DNA from 4 places in the Streptomyces sp. NBC_01017 genome. Region 1 is predicted to be linked to each of the others. Evidence: riboswitches for the same ligand, from Rfam matches in the RefSeq annotation. Region 1 holds a riboswitch; each other region holds the start of a gene.

Region 1 (3,967 bases):
AGCCACCCCCGCTTCCCCAAGCGACTGCCCGCCGCCGTCCAGCAGGACAACGGCCGTGGCCTGGTCATCATCCGCTGGCTGACCGCGGAATGCGGCGGCAAGCTGAGAGTGCGCCCGACCCGCGAAGGCGGCAAGACCATCTCCATCGAACTGCCGTGGACGGTGCCCGCGGAACCCGTGCCGATCGCAGGACCCCAGGAACCGTAGCCGCAGGCCCACCCCTCAGGTCTGCCGCGACCGGCCGAACGAGCCGCGCAGCAGAGCCCGGAAGGCATCCGCAGCCGGAGCCGCCTCCTCGCTCCGGAAGGCGACCGAGATCGTACGGCGCAGCTCAGCGCCCTCCAGCGCGCGCACCCCGACCGGCGTGACCGACGTACGCGCCACCATCTCCGGTACGACCGCGACCCCGAGCCCCGCACTGGCCAGCGCGCACACCAGGAGATACCCCGGCGTCGGCACCAGCACCGAGGGCAGGGCCCCCGCCCGGGCCAGCACCGCCTCCACACCCCGCCGGGCCGGAGCGTCCGGCGCCATGCTGATCAGCGGCTGCCCGGCGAGCTCGGCCAGCGGCAGCCGTGCGGTCCCGCTGGTGAGGGCGTGGCCCGGAGCGGACACCAGGACCAGCTCCTCGACGAGGATCGGCTCGACGCGGACCGAGGACGTCAGCGGGATCGGGTCGCCCGGCTCATACGCGTGCGTCAGCGCCAGATCCACCTCCCCGGCCGCCACGGCGGCGACACCCGCCGACGGTTCGTAGTCGGCGACCGTCAGCTCCACGTCCGGATGGGCCCGCCGGAAGGCGCTGAGGGCCGGCGGCAGCAGATGGATGCCCGCGGTCTGGAAGGTGCCGAGCCGGAGCGTGCCGCCCGACAGGCCGGTCAGCCGGGCCAGCTCGTGCCGTGCCCGCTCCAGCTCGTCGAGCACCCGCCGCGCCCGCGCCACCAGCAGCTCGCCCGCACCTGTCAGCCGCGCTCCGCGGTGATGCCGTACCAGAAGTGCGGTGCCCGCCTCGCGCTCCAGCTTGGCTAGCTGCTGGGAGAGCGCGGGCGTGGTGTAGCCGAGCCGCTCGGCCGCCCGGGTGATCGAACCCGCCTCGGCGACCGCCACCAGGGCGGCGAGCCTGGTCGCGTCGTACATGCCGGGCCCCTCGTCCGTCCAAGCCTGTCTGCCTAAAGCAATGCTTTAGGCTAGCCCAGGATATTCGACATACCTGCTGAAGGCTTCCGCCCGGCACGCTGAGTGCCATGGACGCTCAGCTCATCGCCTTCACCGGGGTTTCCGCCGGCCTCGTCGCCATGCCCGGCGCCGACTTCACCGTCGTCGTGCGCAACGCCCTCGTCTCCCGCCGGGCCGGCATCGCCTGCGCGCTCGGGATCGGGGCCGGGATGCTGGTGCATGTGACGCTGGCGGTGCTGGGGGTCGCCGCGGTCCTGGCCGCCGTACCGGCGCTGTTCCGTGCGCTCCAAGTGGTCGGCGGGGTCTATGTGTTGTATCTGGGCGTCCAGACCCTGCGGCGGCGGCGCGGTGAAGTGGCGGACACGGGCGAGGACTCCACCGGGCGACCGCTGCGGCAGGGCTTCGTCACCAACGCCCTCAACCCGAAGGCGTCCCTGACCTTCCTCAGCGTGGTGCCCCAGTTCGTGCCCGCGGGCGCTCCCGCGCTGCCCCGGACGCTGCTGCTCGCACTGATCGTGCTCGCGATCGCGCTGGTGTGGTTCCAGGCGGTCGCGCTGCTGGTGGACCGGCTCGGGCGGTGGCTGCGCCGGCCGCGCGCCGCCCGGGCGGTCACGACCGTCACCGGCGTCGCGCTGACGGCCTTCGGCGTCGGGCTCCTTGCCGGGCCGCTGATGGCCGTCTGACGGCCTTTCTCGTGCCCCGTGGGCGATGACGGCGTGTCAGGCCGCCGCCATCGCCCCGGGGTGGGTCACTTGACCCGGCCGTACCAGACGCTCCTGGTCCAGATCTTCTGCAGCTTTACCACGTCCCCGCTCTTGGGGGAGTGCCAGATCCTTCCCTTCCCGGCGTAGATGCCGACGTGGTAGACGTACGACCCCGAGTGGAAGAACACCAGGTCTCCGGCCTTGCGGCTGTTGGCGGAGATGTGGCGGGTCTTGTTGTACTGCTGGGCCGCCGTGCGGGGCAGCTTCTTGCCCGCCTTCTTGAACGAGTACAGCGTCAGCCCGGAGCAGTCGAACCGGTTCGGCCCCGTGGCGCCCCACCTGTACGGGGAGCCCTTCTTGGAGGCCGCGATCTGAAGTGCCTTCGTCGCCGGTGTGGCTGCCTCCGCTTCGGACGTGAAGCCGGGCGCCACTATCGAGCCGCCCACTGCGGCGATGGTGAGAGCCGAGGCCGTACCGGCCCGGGCCATGAGCGACGGGACACGATTGAGCGCAGTCATGCGCAACCCTTCGTCAGCCGCCTGTGAAGGATGACCTGTCGGATTCGGGCTGGCGAAGTTGCCCGGCCGCATTGCTGCGGCTTCACCCCAAGGGCTGCTCGGATCGAACGAACGTCCGCTCCGGCGACCCGTCTTGCTCGGGTCCTCCACTCCTGCCGATCCACTCCTGTCGACCGGTCATCCGGGCGGCGGCAGGACTCGGCGTCCGCCCGGACCGCCCCGCCGCTGCGGCGGGGGCTTGTCGTCAGACAGGGATCTTGGTGCACGGATGAGCGAAATACCCAGCGGAACCGGTGATTTGTGGTGTTAGTCACCACTCACCCGTTCGGGTGGGTACCCGTGTGTTCGAGAGGGTGTCCAGAGGGCGAAGGCGTCCCGGACCAGCGATGGAGCGCCTTGTTCCGCCGTGGACTCATGCCCGTTGCGCAACCCTGACGGGCCCGCAAAAGGAGCCACGGCTACGCCGAAAGGGGGTACGCCGTTTGGTCCGTTTCAGCCTTGCTCCGGACGCGTCGTCAGTGAGATCGAGACGTCCGGGGCCGGCCTGTACACGTCGTCAACTGTCGGAGCGCGGCGGCAGCGTGACGCGAGCCGTGCGGCGCTCCCCGTCCAGCACGCGCAGCGCACGCGCGAGCGTGGGAGCGTGCAGCTCCGTCTCGCCCCGCTGGTGCATCAGCGCCAGCGCGTCCCGCAGCTCGGCCGCTTTGCGGACGAGCGCCTGGGCGGCACGCAGTCCGCGGTAGGTGTCGCCGTCCTGCGCCGGGTTGATCCGGCCGAGCAGGTCCACCACATCGAGATAACGGTCGATCAACTCGCCCTCCGCACGGGTCAGCGCGGGCAGGGGCGGCAACTCGGGTGGCAGCACCGGCCGATCACCGCCCCGTGGGCGGCGCGAGGGTCGCCTTGCGGCTGGGGATGATCCGGTCCACCAGTCCGTACTCCAGCGCCTCCTGGGCGTTCAGGATCTTGTCCCGCTCGATGTCCTTCGACACCTGCTCGCGGGTGCGCCCGGTGTGCCGGGCGAGCATCTCCTCCAGGCTGCCCCGAATCCGCGTCAGTTCGTCGGCCTGGATGGCCAGATCGCTGGCCTGGCCCTCGACCGGCTCGGGCAGCCCCGGCTGATGGATCACCACTCGGGCCCCGGGCAGGGCGAACCGCTTCCCCGGCGTGCCCGCGGCGAGCAGCACCGCGCCGGACGCGCCGGCCTGGCCCAGGCAGATCGTCTCCACGTCGCAGGTGACGTACTGCATCGTGTCGTAGATCGCCGACATGGAGCTGAACGAGCCGCCGGGCGAATTGATGTACAGCGAGATGTCCTGGTCGGGGTCCTTGTGCTCCAGATACATGAACTGGGCCATCACGTCGTTCGCCGAGATGTCGTCGATCTGCGTGCCGAGGAAGACGATCCGCTCCTCCAGCAGTTTCGAGTACGGATCCTGCGTCCTGAGGCCTGAACTCGTGCGCTCGGTGAACTCGGGCAGTACATAGCGGGCTGACGGTCGGGTCATGGCTCACGCTCCCTTGCCGGGTGCCTGTAAAAAATGTACAGGACGTACATGACGTAATGTA
Region 2 (3,967 bases), 2.6 Mb from region 1:
TACGGGGACGTACGTACGACTGGCTAAGCCTCACCCCAGGTTGGGGCTCAGCGGCTCAGCGGCTCAGCCCTTGAAGCGCGGGAACGCGCTGCGGCCGGCGTACACCGCCGCGTCGTCGAGGATCTCCTCGATGCGCAGCAGCTGGTTGTACTTGGCGACGCGCTCGGAGCGGGCCGGGGCGCCGGTCTTGATCTGGCCGCAGTTGGTGGCGACGGCCAGGTCGGCGATGGTGACGTCCTCGGTCTCGCCGGAGCGGTGGGACATCATGCACTTGAAGCCGCTGCGCTGGGCCAGCTCGACGGCGTCCAGGGTCTCGGTGAGCGAGCCGATCTGGTTCACCTTCACCAGCAGGGCGTTGGCGGCGCCCTCGTCGATGCCGCGGGCCAGACGCTCGGGGTTGGTGACGAACAGGTCGTCGCCGACGAGCTGGACCTTGTCACCGAGCTTGTCGGTGATGGTCTTCCAGCCGTCCCAGTCGTCCTCGAACAGCGGGTCCTCGATGGAGACGAGCGGGTACGCGTCGACGAGCTCCGCGTAGTACTCGGTCATCTCGGCGGCCGAGCGCTCCTTGCCCTCGAAGGTGTAGACGCCGTCCTTGTAGAACTCGGACGCGGCGACGTCGAGCGCGAGGGCGATCTGCTCGCCGGGGGTGTAGCCGGCCTCCTTGACCGCCTCAAGGATGAGGTCGAGGGCCTCGCGGTTGGAGCCGAGGTTCGGGGCGAAGCCGCCCTCGTCGCCGAGGCCGGTGGCCAGACCCTTGCTCTTCAGGACCTTCTTCAGCGTGTGGTAGACCTCGGCGCCCCAGCGCAGGGCCTCGGAGAAGGACTCCGCGCCGATCGGGGCGATCATGAACTCCTGGATGTCCACGTTGGAGTCGGCGTGCGAGCCACCGTTCAGGATGTTCATCATCGGCACCGGCAGCAGGTGCGCGTTCGGGCCGCCCAGGTAGCGGAACAGCGGGAGGTCGCTGGCCTCGGAGGCGGCGTGGGCGACGGCGAGGGAGACGCCGAGGATGGCGTTGGCGCCGAGGGAGCCCTTGTTGTCGGTGGCGTCCAGGTCGAACATCGCCTGGTCGATCAGGCGCTGCTCGGTGGCGTCGTAGCCGACCAGCTCCGGGCCGATCTGCTCGATGACGGCGAGGACAGCCTTCTCCACGCCCTTGCCGAGGTAACGGTTCGAGTCGCCGTCGCGGAGCTCGATGGCCTCGAAGGCGCCCGTCGAAGCGCCGGACGGAACAGCAGCACGACCCGTGCTGCCGTCGTCGAGGCCGACCTCGACCTCGACCGTGGGATTGCCTCGGGAGTCCAGGATTTCCCGGGCTACGACGACGTCGATGGACGGCACGAGCATCTCCTTCTTGGGATGTGAAGCACTGTGTCGCTGGTGGTGCGGGGCTGTGAGCCTTGCGACTAGAGCCTAACCGCCCCGGGGACATCGGCAGCCGACCGACCGTCCCGTGGACAGGACCGAACCGTACCCATTGTTCCCTACCGGAACAAAGGGTGGGTGACTTACAGGGAAAGAAAAAGCCCCGCCCCGGTGCGTACGGGGGAACACGCACCGGAGCGGGGAGCCCGTGGGGACGGGGGTGGCCCTCACGAGGTCTTCATGATGAGTTCCACGGATGTGAGGGCACTGCGGTTCAGCTACTGCCGCGTATTACTTCAGGTGCAGCTGCTGACCCGGGTAGATCAGGTCGGCGTCCTCGACGATGTCCTTGTTCAGCTGGAACAGCTTCTCCCAGCCGCCCTTGACCTTCTTCTTCTCGGCGATCGAGCTGAGGGTGTCACCCTTGGCGACCTTGTACTCGCCGTCGCCCTTCTTGACCTTCTTGCCGGTCGGGGTGGTGACGGTCTTGGTCGACTTCTTCTCGGCCGCCGGACGCTCGGCGGAGCGGGAGGCCGGCTGCTCCTCGGCGGCGCGAGGGGCGGCCTCGGTGCTCTGCGAGGACCCGGAGCCGTTGTACGCGGCGCTCGACAGGCCGGTGCCGCAGTTCGGCCAGGCACCCTTGCCCTGGCCCGCGAGAACCTTCTCGGCGATCTCGATCTGCTGGGCCTTGCTGGCCTGGTCGGCGGTGGAGGCGTACGCCGTGCCGCCGTACGCGGCCCAGGTGGAGGCGGAGAACTGCAGGCCGCCGTAGTAGCCGTTGCCGGTGTTGATGGACCAGTTGCCGCCGGCCTCGCACTGGGCGACGGCGTCCCACTCGGAGGCGGTGGCGGCGGAGGCGCTGCCGGCCGCCATCAGCGGGGCGGCGACGGCGGCGGCGCCGGTGACGCCGACGACGGCTATGGCGCGGGCGGCCTTGGACGGACGACGGTGCTTGCCCTTGCTGGAAAACAGCATGGTTGGATCCCCTCACCGACGCCTGCGAGGTGAGCTGTCGGGTTCGGGCCGGTTGAGTTGCCCGGCCGCGCTCGTCCGCCTTTCGGCTCGCGTAGCGCGGCTTCACCCCAAGCCGACTCCGGCCGTGCGGCCCCGAAGGGCCTCAACTGCCGGACCCGGCGCTTACCTTGGGTCCCCCGCTCCTGCCTACGGCGCTTGACGCGACGACTGTTCCCGTGCGGCCGCTGGCAGGATTCGGCGTTGCGGCAGCCGGGGCTCGCGGTGACGAGCGATCACGACCGTAGACACCCGATTCCCGGAATTACAAAGACGATCAGGGCTTCTGAGATCTATCTCTCACTGCATCCAAAACGGACATTCAGGTGCGAAAGGTGGCGCGAACTCCCGCTGCTTTTCGCCCCGTTCGGCCCTTATTCGACGGGGACGTCCAGGGTCTGACCGGGGACGATGTCGTTCGCGTTGCCGCCGATGGCGCCCTTGTTCGCGTCGTACAGCGCCCGCCACCCGCCGTCGAGGTCAAGGGAGTCGGCGATGGAGGCCAGAGTGTCGCCGGCGCGGACCTTGTACGAGGCGTGGCGACCGGAGGACTCGGGGGCCGGGTCCACCGTCTCGCTCTCGTCGGCGCTGGGCCCGCGGTGCCGACCGGAGCCGGCCTCCTCGCCGGTGAGCGCGCCGGTGTCGACGAGGCTCCAGGCGCCCACATCTTGCACCCAGTTGTCCTGATTGTCCCCGTCCGAGGTCTCCACGGGGGAGCTGTCGGGCGACTTCGAGGCCTTGGCGTCGGGTGACGCATCGGGCTTCGCGGAGCTGTCCGCCTTGGACGACGAAGAGGGCGAAGACGAAGAAGGGGAAGAAGAGGGGGAAGAGGGGGAAGAGGATGAATCCCGGGGCGATTCGGACGAAGCGCCGGGGGATTCACTCGACGAGCTCGACGAGTCGTCGGTCGGGGCCGACGAGTTCGAGGAACCCGAGGAATCGGACGAATTAGACGAACCCGACGAGCCGGACGAATCAAGCAAGCCGGATGACCCGGACACTGTGGAGGGCGAGTCATCGTCCACTCCGGTGTCGAGGTCGACCAAGCCGTTCTTCGGGGTGAGCCCGTTGAGCACCGCACACGTGCCCCAGGGCTTGGTTCCCTGGTCGGCGAGGATCTCCTGCGCCACGGCGATCTGCTGGGAACGGCTCGCCAGGTCGGGGCGCGGGGCGTAGTCGAGGCCGCCGTACTGCTCCCAGTCGTCCTGGGTCAGCTGCAGTCCGCCGTAGCGCCCGTTGCCCTCGTCCGTGCTCCAGGAGCCACCGCTCTCACACTCGGCCACCTTGTCCCACACGGTGCCGTCGGCGGCGCTCGCGCTCGCGGCGCCGAGCAGCGGGATGGCGATGGCGGACCCGGTCACTCCGGCCGCGACGAGGAGAGCCGGCGCCTGACGGGGGCGACGGTGACGACCGTTCCCGGAGAGCATGCGGGGACCTTTCACGAGACAGCATTGACCGCGGCGCGTGAAACCTGGCGCCGTCGTTGATCCGTGAACGTATAGGCATTCGATCACTTGTCACAAGTTAATGCCGCGTAGATCACGTGAAGATCACAGAATTGAGCGCGTGTCACGTTTGACGAGGTGGA
Region 3 (3,967 bases), 250 kb from region 1:
GACGCTACGACGCACACCGCATTCAGTTCCCCCGTCTGCACCCCGGACTTGTCGGTCGCCGGGGCCAAGCAACGCGCTTGTGACTCCTGATGCTCAAGTGCTCAATCCACCTTGCGGTGTTGGAAGTTGACGGAACAAGGTGCCTTCAGGCCAGCCCGGCAGGGGGTTTGGTGAAGACCCCCTCCCGGCATCCGCACATCGTGCCTGCGCGCCCCGGCCAGGTGGTTCACGGAACCTGCACAGCGATGTCGCCACGGAGCACCCCGAGGGCTCTTGCCGGGACGGAAGCCCTTCATCCACCTCGTTCGACTGGTCGCACGCACATTCGACCTCCCCGAGTCGTACACAACACGCCTTGGCCGGTTTTCCGGGGGTGGATCCCCCAGCCATGTCTTGACATGGGCCTGAAACGATTCTTAGCTTGACCGAGTATTTAGATGTGTGAAACGAGTTCATACATGCGAACTGAGGGAGACATAGAGTTCCAAGGAGTGCTGTTCTTTCCGGTCACGCCGTTCGGCGCGGACGGATCGCTGGACGAGGAACGGCTCGCCCGGCACATCGAGTCCGGGGTCGCCGCGGGAGCGGGCGGCGTGTTCGTCGCCTGCGGCCCCGGCGAGTTCCACGCGCTGACGCCGGACGAGATCGAACAGGCCACACGGGTCGCCGTGCAGACGACCGCCGGCCGGGTCCCCGTCCTGGCCGCGGCGGTCGGCCCGCCCCCGATGGCGCGCGACCAGGCCGCCCGCATCGAACGCGCCGGCGCCGACGGCCTCCTGTTGCGCGACGGAGCGGTCGCGGTGCCCACCGGCCCGGGTCTCGGCGTCGCACTCGACCACGACGCCCTGGACCGGCGGCACGGGCTGTACGTGGACTGCGGGATGCGCTCCCGCGACGACACCGGCTACATGCGGCGGATCCGGCCGGAGTACGAAGGTCGGCTGCCCCGTTGGTGAAGCAGTGCCCACTCTCGCGCGAACGCCGCTACCGTGATCGACCGGCTTCCGCGCGGGAGAAGGAGTGACGGTGGGCGCAGACGGGTCGACGGCCGTGTTGGTCACCGGAGGCAGCGGGTTCGTCGGCAGCCATCTGGTCGAACGGCTGCTGGAGCGCGGCTACCGGGTCCACGCCACGGTACGCAGTACGGCCGCCTCGGCGAAGGTGCGACCCCTGCGGGAGATGCAGGAGGCACATCCGGGCCGCCTCCAGCTGTTCGAGGCGGACTTGTTGGCCGAGGGCTCCTTCGACGAGGCGATGACCGGCTGCCGGGTGGTGTTCCATGTGGCGTCGCCGTTCCTCATGCCGGAGAAGATCAAGGACGGCCGCAGGGACGTCGTCGACCCGGCTCTGCTCGGCACCCGCAATGTGCTGGCGGCCATCGAGCGGACACCCACGGTGGAGAAGTTGGTCCTCACCTCGACCGTGGGTGCGGTCTTCGGCGACTACGCCGACGTACTGGCCATGGACGACGCGGTGCTGTCGGAGCGCTGCTTCAACACCACCAGCACGGTGGAGAACAACCCGTACCACTACGCGAAGACGGTCGCGGAACGCGCGGCTTGGGACGCGGAGGCCGCCCAGGGCCGCTGGCGGATGGTGTCGGTCAACCCCGGCCTGGTCCTGGGCCCCTCCCTCACCCCGGCCTCCGAGTCGGGCAGCCTCTTCCTGCTGGAGGAGTTGTTCAAGGGCTACTTCTTCTACGGCGCACCCGACTTCAGCTTCACCACGGTGGACGTGCGCGAGGTGGCCGACGCGCACATCGCGGCGGCCGAGAACCCGGACGCGCAGGGCCGTTACATCCTCGCCGCCCCGACCATGACGTCCTCCCACGAGATGTCCCGCATGATCCGGGCCCGCCATCCCCGTGACCTGCGCCTCCCGCGCACCGCGCTTCCGCACTGGCCGGTTCGCGTCCTGGGTCCGGCGTTCGGGCTGAGCCAGGACTACATCCGCAAGCACCTCGGCATCCGGTTCCGGGTGGACAACAGCCGCAGCGTGAACGAACTGGGCATCACCTACCGTCCGATCGAGGAGACGGTCCTCGATCATTACGAAGCGTGGCGAAGTCAGCGCACCGCGAAGTGAATCCGGGCTCTTTCTCACTCAGAGCGTCGAAGGTCACAAAAACGTATCGGACATTTCACATGTCAATCTTCACGCGGGGCTCACAAGTTGGTTAGGTTACGCATCGGACCGCACGACGACCTCCGGCGAACCCCGCCGGGACGCGCGGCCTCCGCCGAGTCCGGTGCGCGCCCGCAAGGGTCCACTGGAGCCGGGGACCCAACCGAACTTGGGGTGAATCGGCCCAACCGCCCTTCGGGGCAAGGGCCGTAGGGCACACCTTCCGGAGACGACCGCCCGAACCCGTCAGCTAACTCGGTAGGCGGAGTACGGAAGGAGTACGTCACCCATGGCGCCGGAACGCACCGCGCGTCCGGGGGCTCTGAGCCTCCCTGGCATGCGCAATTCCGCACTCGCGTCGGCAGCCCTCACCTCTGTGGCCCTGCTCGCCCAGACGGCCAACGCAGCCCCTTCGGCCGCGGACGAGGGACCGAGCCGCGAGGAGGTCAGCCGGCGGGTCAGCTCCCTCTACGACCAGGCCGAGTCCGACACGGGGACCTTCAACGCCACCCGCGCGGCGACGACGGGGCCGCGAGCGCGTGCCGACCGGCCCACGGACGCCGCGCGCCGGCCCGCCGCCGCGCCCCGTGACGACGAGAGCAGGCACAGCGACCCCGCGCTCGACACCATCACGCGGCAGTGGTTCGACGCCGCCCGCGCGAAGGTGGGTCCGACCGTTCCGGCAGTGCTGCCGAGCGACCGGATGCCCGACCGCCCCGCCGGGACGCGGCCCGCGCGCCCGGCGAACGGCCCCGGTCAGGCACGGGAGTCGTCCGGCCGTGCCGCCCTGGAGCTGCCGGCCGCGCCGGTCGCCGAGTTGACGTCCGGTGCGGGCACCCGGACGGCTGCCGTGGCGGAGCTGACCGCCGGGCCCGTCGCCGCGCTGCCGGCGACTCCGGAGGCACCGCAGAAGGCGACGGCCGGAAACGCCCTCGCCCTGCCCGCCCCGGCCGCCGAACCCGCGGCCGAGCCGCAGCAGCGGTCCGCGCTGCGCACGACCAAGGAGCAGAACCAGCGCAAGCTCGACCGGGCACGCGCGTTGCTGTCCGCGTACAGCGCGCGGCAGAGCGCCCCGCTCGCGGCGATCGAGGCGGCACCGGTCACCGACACCTGGGGTGCTACGCGGACCCAGGTACAGCCCTCGGCCGATGAACAGTGGCAGGCACTGCAGGCACAGGGTCCCGCCGACCTCACCACGGTCCCAGCCGGCACGACGGCCTGGGCCGCGCCGACGCCCTGGCCCACCACGCCGGACCCGCTGACCGACCCACTCCCGGCGGTCACCACACCGGACCCGCTCACCGACCCACTCCCGGCAGTCACCGCGAGCCCGGCCATCGCCACGGCCCAGACCGCAATCCCAGGTCCGGCAACCACCGCTGCCGGCCCGGCCCTCGACACGAACCCGCTCCTCGACCCGAGCGCCGCCCTCACATCAACGGGCCCGCAGGACACCCGGGCCCTGCGCGCCCTGGACTTCGCCCGCGCCCAGATCGGCAAGCCCTGCGTCTGGGGCACGACGGGCCCGGAGGCCTACGACGGGCCCGGCCTCACCCAGGCCGCCTGGAAGGCCGCCGGCATCGCTCTCCCCCGCACCGCACCGGAGCAGGCGACCGCCGGCCGAGGCATCGCCATCACCTACGCCGAGCCCGGCGACCTGGTCCTGTTCCACGTCGGCCACGTGGGCATCTGCTCCGGAACCGGCACGATGATCCACGCCCCCGGCCCGGGAGCCTCCATACGCGAGGAGTCGATCTACTACGCCGGGGAGTCGGCGATCCACAGCGTGATCCGACCCGCCTGAGCCGCCGTTGGCCCGTGTCCACCAGCACCTGGACATCGG
Region 4 (3,967 bases), 3.2 Mb from region 1:
CCTTCAGCAGGGGCTGGCCGACGAGGTGCAGCTGGTGCTGGCGCCCCTGTTCGTGGGCGACCCGGACGCGCCGCGGCTGTTCGGGCCCGGCGGCTACCAGGGCGGTCGGCTGCGGCTGGTCGAGACGTGGCAGATCGAGGACGTCGTGCTGATGCGCTACGAGCCGACGGCGCCCGGTGCGGGTGTCCTGCCGTCCGCCGCGGACCGGAGGTGGCTGGCGGTGGCCTGCGATCTGGCGGCACAGTGCCCGCCGTCGGAGACGGCCTTCAGCGTCGGGGCGGTCGTGGTGGCGGCCGACGGCACGGAGCTGGCGCGGGGGTACTCGCGGGAGGGCGGTGATCCCGTGGTGCATGCGGAGGAGGCTGCGCTGGCGAAGATCGCGGCGGGGGATCCTCGGGTGACATCCGCCACGGTCTACACGAGCCTGGAGCCCTGCACGCGCCGGGCGTCCCGGCCGGTGCCCTGTGCGCGGTTGATCCTCGATGCGGGGGTGCGGCGGGTGGTGACGGCCTGGCGGGAGCCGGACACGTTCGTGGCGGGGGCCGACGGGAGCGGGCTGCTGGCGGCGGAGGGAGTGGATGTCGTGGTCCTGCCGGAATACGAGGGGCGGGCCAAGGCTCCGAACAGCCATCTGCTGTCCTGACCGCCCCGCCCGACGGGTGCGGAAAACACCGGTCTGGGCGGGGCAGGGGAAACGCGTGTGCATCTTGTCCTGCGGATGGCGTACTATTGAGTCATCGCCGCGGGGTGGAGCAGCTCGGTAGCTCGCTGGGCTCATAACCCAGAGGTCGCAGGTTCAAATCCTGTCCCCGCTACTGATGACTCAGGGCCGGAACTGATCAGTTCCGGCCCTGAGTGTTTTTCCCTCGACGCGCCGCTCGTCCGGTCGGCTCTCACCACTCGCCCCGCGCTCCCGCATCGGGAACCCTGGTGAGGTGGAGCAACGGCGGATCTCGTACACACGCCGGTTCGTCCGGCTGCTCCCCGCACTGCTGATCGCGGCCGGAGGCGTGTACGACCACGTCACGCCGACGGATTTCACCGGCGCCCCTTTCTTCACCGCGGCACCCCTGGTCGCCGCCCCGCTCTACTCGCAGCGCGGCACGGTCCTCACGGGCGTCGTGGCCGTCGCCGCACTGCTCGTGCTGCGCGTCCCGCGCGGCGACGTCAGCCGGGCCGAGGTGATCACGGAGCTGGTCACCGTGGTCACCGTCTCCGTCCTCGCCGTCCTCATCAACATCCTCGTCCGCCGCAGCGACGAACGCCTCGCCTCCGCCCGCGAGATCGCCGAGGCCGCCCAGCGCGCCGTACTGCCCCAGCCCGCCGAGCGGATCGGCGGCTTCCAGATCGCGGCACGGTACGAGGCGGCGCAGGAGGGCGCGTCCATCGGCGGCGACCTGTACGCCGTGCAGGACAGCCCGCACGGCCTGCGGGTCGTCGTGGGGGACGTGCGCGGCAAGGGCATCGGGGCGGTGGGTGCGGTCGCCGTGGTCATCGGGGCCTTCCGGGAGGCCGCCGAGCAGGAGACCACGCTGGAGGCGGTGGCACTGCGCCTGGAGCGGGCGCTGGCCCGCGAGCACGACCGGCGCGAGTGGGCCGAGTCCGCCGAGGGGTTCACCACCGTCGTACTCGCCGAGCTGTCGCATGGCAGCGGGATCGTGCGCCTCGTCAACCGCGGGCATCCCTCGCCCCTGTTGCTGTACGCCGACGGCACCGTGCGCGCGCTGCCCGCCGCCGAGCCCGCACTCCCGCTCGGCATGCGGGAGCTGGGCGTCTGGCCCGACCGGGCCCAGGAGGCCGACTGCCCGAGCGGGGCCACGCTGCTCCTCTACACCGACGGACTGTCCGAGGCACGGGACGACACCGGCCGCTTCTACGACCCCGAGGCGGGCCTCGCGGGGCGCGCCAACGCCCGCCGCGAGCCGGCCGCACTGCTCGGCGTCCTCGCGACGGAGGTGCGGCGGCACTCCGGGGGCGGGATGGCGGATGACATGGCCCTCATCGCCGTACGACGGCCGTGATGTCACCGGCCGTGACCGGGCGACCCCCCTCCGCATAACAACTGACATACCGTCAACACCCGTGTGGCACCTGAGGTCTGGCCAACTCGCCCGATTTAGGCCGCTCATGACCCGTAAGTCCAGGCGAAAATCGTTAATGATCAAGTGGAACAGCTTGGAATCCGCACCCCGGGTCTATTAACGTTCGATAACGCAGCGCGGTCGTCCCAGCCGTCACAAGAGGCGGCTCCGTGCGCACGCGCCGAATCTCGAAAGGGAACCGGGGAACCACCACCTTGGGGTGAATCGCGCAAATACCACCGTGAACTCACGGGCGGTATACGCGCGTAGGAGACCTTCCTGCTCCGAACCCGTCAGCTAACCCGGTAGGCGAGAAGGAAGGAAAGGAGTACGCCCACGTGGCGTCCAACCGGCCTGCCCCGCAAGCCCCGTTCGTGCCGAGTCAGCGCAATACCGACACTTTCGGCTACGACCGCAACCGCACCGACGAGGCCCCCTTCGAGGAGTGGAACCCCACCGCGGAGTCCCTTCGTCCCGTACGCGGCAGGCATCGCGTCTCCAAGCAGCGCGGCGGGGGACTCGCCCGCAGCTCCACGGTTCTCGGCGTCGGTGTCATAGCCGCCGTCGGCGCGGGCGGCATGGCCAGCGCGAACAGCGGCAAGCCGCCGGTCGCCATCACCATGCCGGACCTGCCCCTGATCTCGGACGACTCGTCCGAACCCGCCGAGGACGCGGCCACCGCGCTCAGCACCATGGGCGAGACCTCCGAGGACACCGCGCAGGGCGGTTCCGACGCCGGTGAGGCGCTGCGGAGCCGGATCATCGCGCAGGCCGAGTTCCAGCAGGACCAGTTCGACAGCAAGGCCGCCGCAGCCGCGGTCGCCGCCGCCGAGAAGGAGGCCGCCGACGCGGCCGCCAAGGCGGAGAAGGAAGCCAAGGCCAAGGCCGCCGCCGCGAAGGCCGAAGCCGAGGAGGAGGCCCGCAAGAAGGCCGAGGCCGAGCGCCTCGCCGAGCTGGCCAAGCAGTACACGCTGCCGACCTCCTCGTACACCCTCACCTCGACCTTCGGGCAGGCCGGCGCCTACTGGTCCTCCGGCTACCACACGGGCCTCGACTTCGCCGCGCCCACCGGGACGCTGATCAAGGCCGTGCACAGCGGCACGATCACGTTCGCCGGCTGGGACGGCTCGTACGGCTACAAGACCGAGCTCACCCTCGACGACGGCACCGAGGTCTGGTTCGCGCACCAGTCCTCGATCAGCGTGAGCGTCGGCCAGAAGGTCAACACCGGTGACGTCATCGGCCGCGTGGGCGCCACGGGCAACGTGACCGGTGCCCACCTGCACCTCGAGGTGCACCCCGGCGGCAGCTCCAGCGGTATCGACCCGCTGGCGTGGCTGCGCGGCAAGGGCCTCACGCCCTGAGGTCTGACGGCCCGTGCGCCTGTTGAGGCTCGGCCGCTTCTGAACCCCGGCTTCCTGCTCTGATCCCCGGCAGTCCTGACGGCGTCCCCCCGACGTCAGGGCTGCCGGTATCTGCAGCGCCGGGGTTCGCCTGTTTGGCCGGGGGTTCGCCTGTTTCCGGGACGGTCACGTCCGATAGGGGTTGTACGCCGGGTAGGGCGCCGCCGCCCCGTATCCCGCGTACCCGCTCCCGTAGGGCTGCCAGTGACCGGGCGGCGCCCCGTACCCATGAGCCGGCGGCCAGACCCGCGCCGCGGCCACCGCGTGCTCCAGCGCCGGCCGTGCGACCTCCCGGCGTCGCCACAGCTCGTGCAGCAATTCCCGTTCCCGTACGACGAAGTCGGCGCCGGCCCGCCCGCGGCGCCCCCGGTGCCGTAGGAACGCCAACGAGGTGGCGTAGGCCTCGTACTGCGCCACGGCTCGCGCCGCCGTCCGACCGCCGTGGCGGCGCGCGTACTGCCGGGCCACCCGCCGGTCCCGCAT

What was found. Region 1 has a riboswitch for cyclic di-AMP ahead of OG331_RS41455 (C40 family peptidase). Riboswitches for the same ligand answer to the same signal wherever they lie in the genome.
Region 2: linked by a shared signal. The riboswitch ahead of OG331_RS29290 (transglycosylase family protein) and the one ahead of OG331_RS41455 (C40 family peptidase) in region 1 are both predicted to bind cyclic di-AMP.
Region 3: linked by a shared signal. The riboswitch ahead of OG331_RS42505 (C40 family peptidase) and the one ahead of OG331_RS41455 (C40 family peptidase) in region 1 are both predicted to bind cyclic di-AMP.
Region 4: linked by a shared signal. The riboswitch ahead of OG331_RS26690 (M23 family metallopeptidase) and the one ahead of OG331_RS41455 (C40 family peptidase) in region 1 are both predicted to bind cyclic di-AMP.

The regions. Positions count from the first base shown of each region.
Region 1 is NZ_CP108683.1:9,021,255-9,025,221, forward strand. Features, by position in the region: gene OG331_RS41440 (ATP-binding protein) at 1-207, shown strand, start outside; gene OG331_RS41445 (LysR family transcriptional regulator) at 223-1,137, opposite strand; gene OG331_RS41450 (LysE family translocator) at 1,245-1,859, shown strand; gene OG331_RS41455 (C40 family peptidase) at 1,925-2,398, opposite strand; cyclic di-AMP (ydaO/yuaA leader) riboswitch at 2,402-2,612, opposite strand; gene OG331_RS41460 (hypothetical protein) at 2,955-3,263, opposite strand; gene OG331_RS41465 (ATP-dependent Clp protease proteolytic subunit) at 3,271-3,906, opposite strand.
Region 2 is NZ_CP108683.1:6,371,944-6,375,910, reverse strand. Features, by position in the region: gene eno (phosphopyruvate hydratase) at 64-1,344, opposite strand; gene OG331_RS29290 (transglycosylase family protein) at 1,660-2,343, opposite strand; cyclic di-AMP (ydaO/yuaA leader) riboswitch at 2,348-2,547, opposite strand; gene OG331_RS29285 (transglycosylase family protein) at 2,754-3,806, opposite strand.
Region 3 is NZ_CP108683.1:9,273,407-9,277,373, reverse strand. Features, by position in the region: gene OG331_RS42515 (dihydrodipicolinate synthase family protein) at 459-956, shown strand; gene OG331_RS42510 (NAD-dependent epimerase/dehydratase family protein) at 1,027-2,085, shown strand; cyclic di-AMP (ydaO/yuaA leader) riboswitch at 2,228-2,405, shown strand; gene OG331_RS42505 (C40 family peptidase) at 2,462-3,928, shown strand.
Region 4 is NZ_CP108683.1:5,808,910-5,812,876, forward strand. Features, by position in the region: gene OG331_RS26675 (dihydrofolate reductase family protein) at 1-643, shown strand, start outside; tRNA gene OG331_RS26680 (tRNA-Met) at 742-815, shown strand; gene OG331_RS26685 (PP2C family protein-serine/threonine phosphatase) at 936-2,021, shown strand; cyclic di-AMP (ydaO/yuaA leader) riboswitch at 2,251-2,408, shown strand; gene OG331_RS26690 (M23 family metallopeptidase) at 2,420-3,445, shown strand; gene OG331_RS26695 (PrsW family intramembrane metalloprotease) at 3,611-3,967, opposite strand, start outside.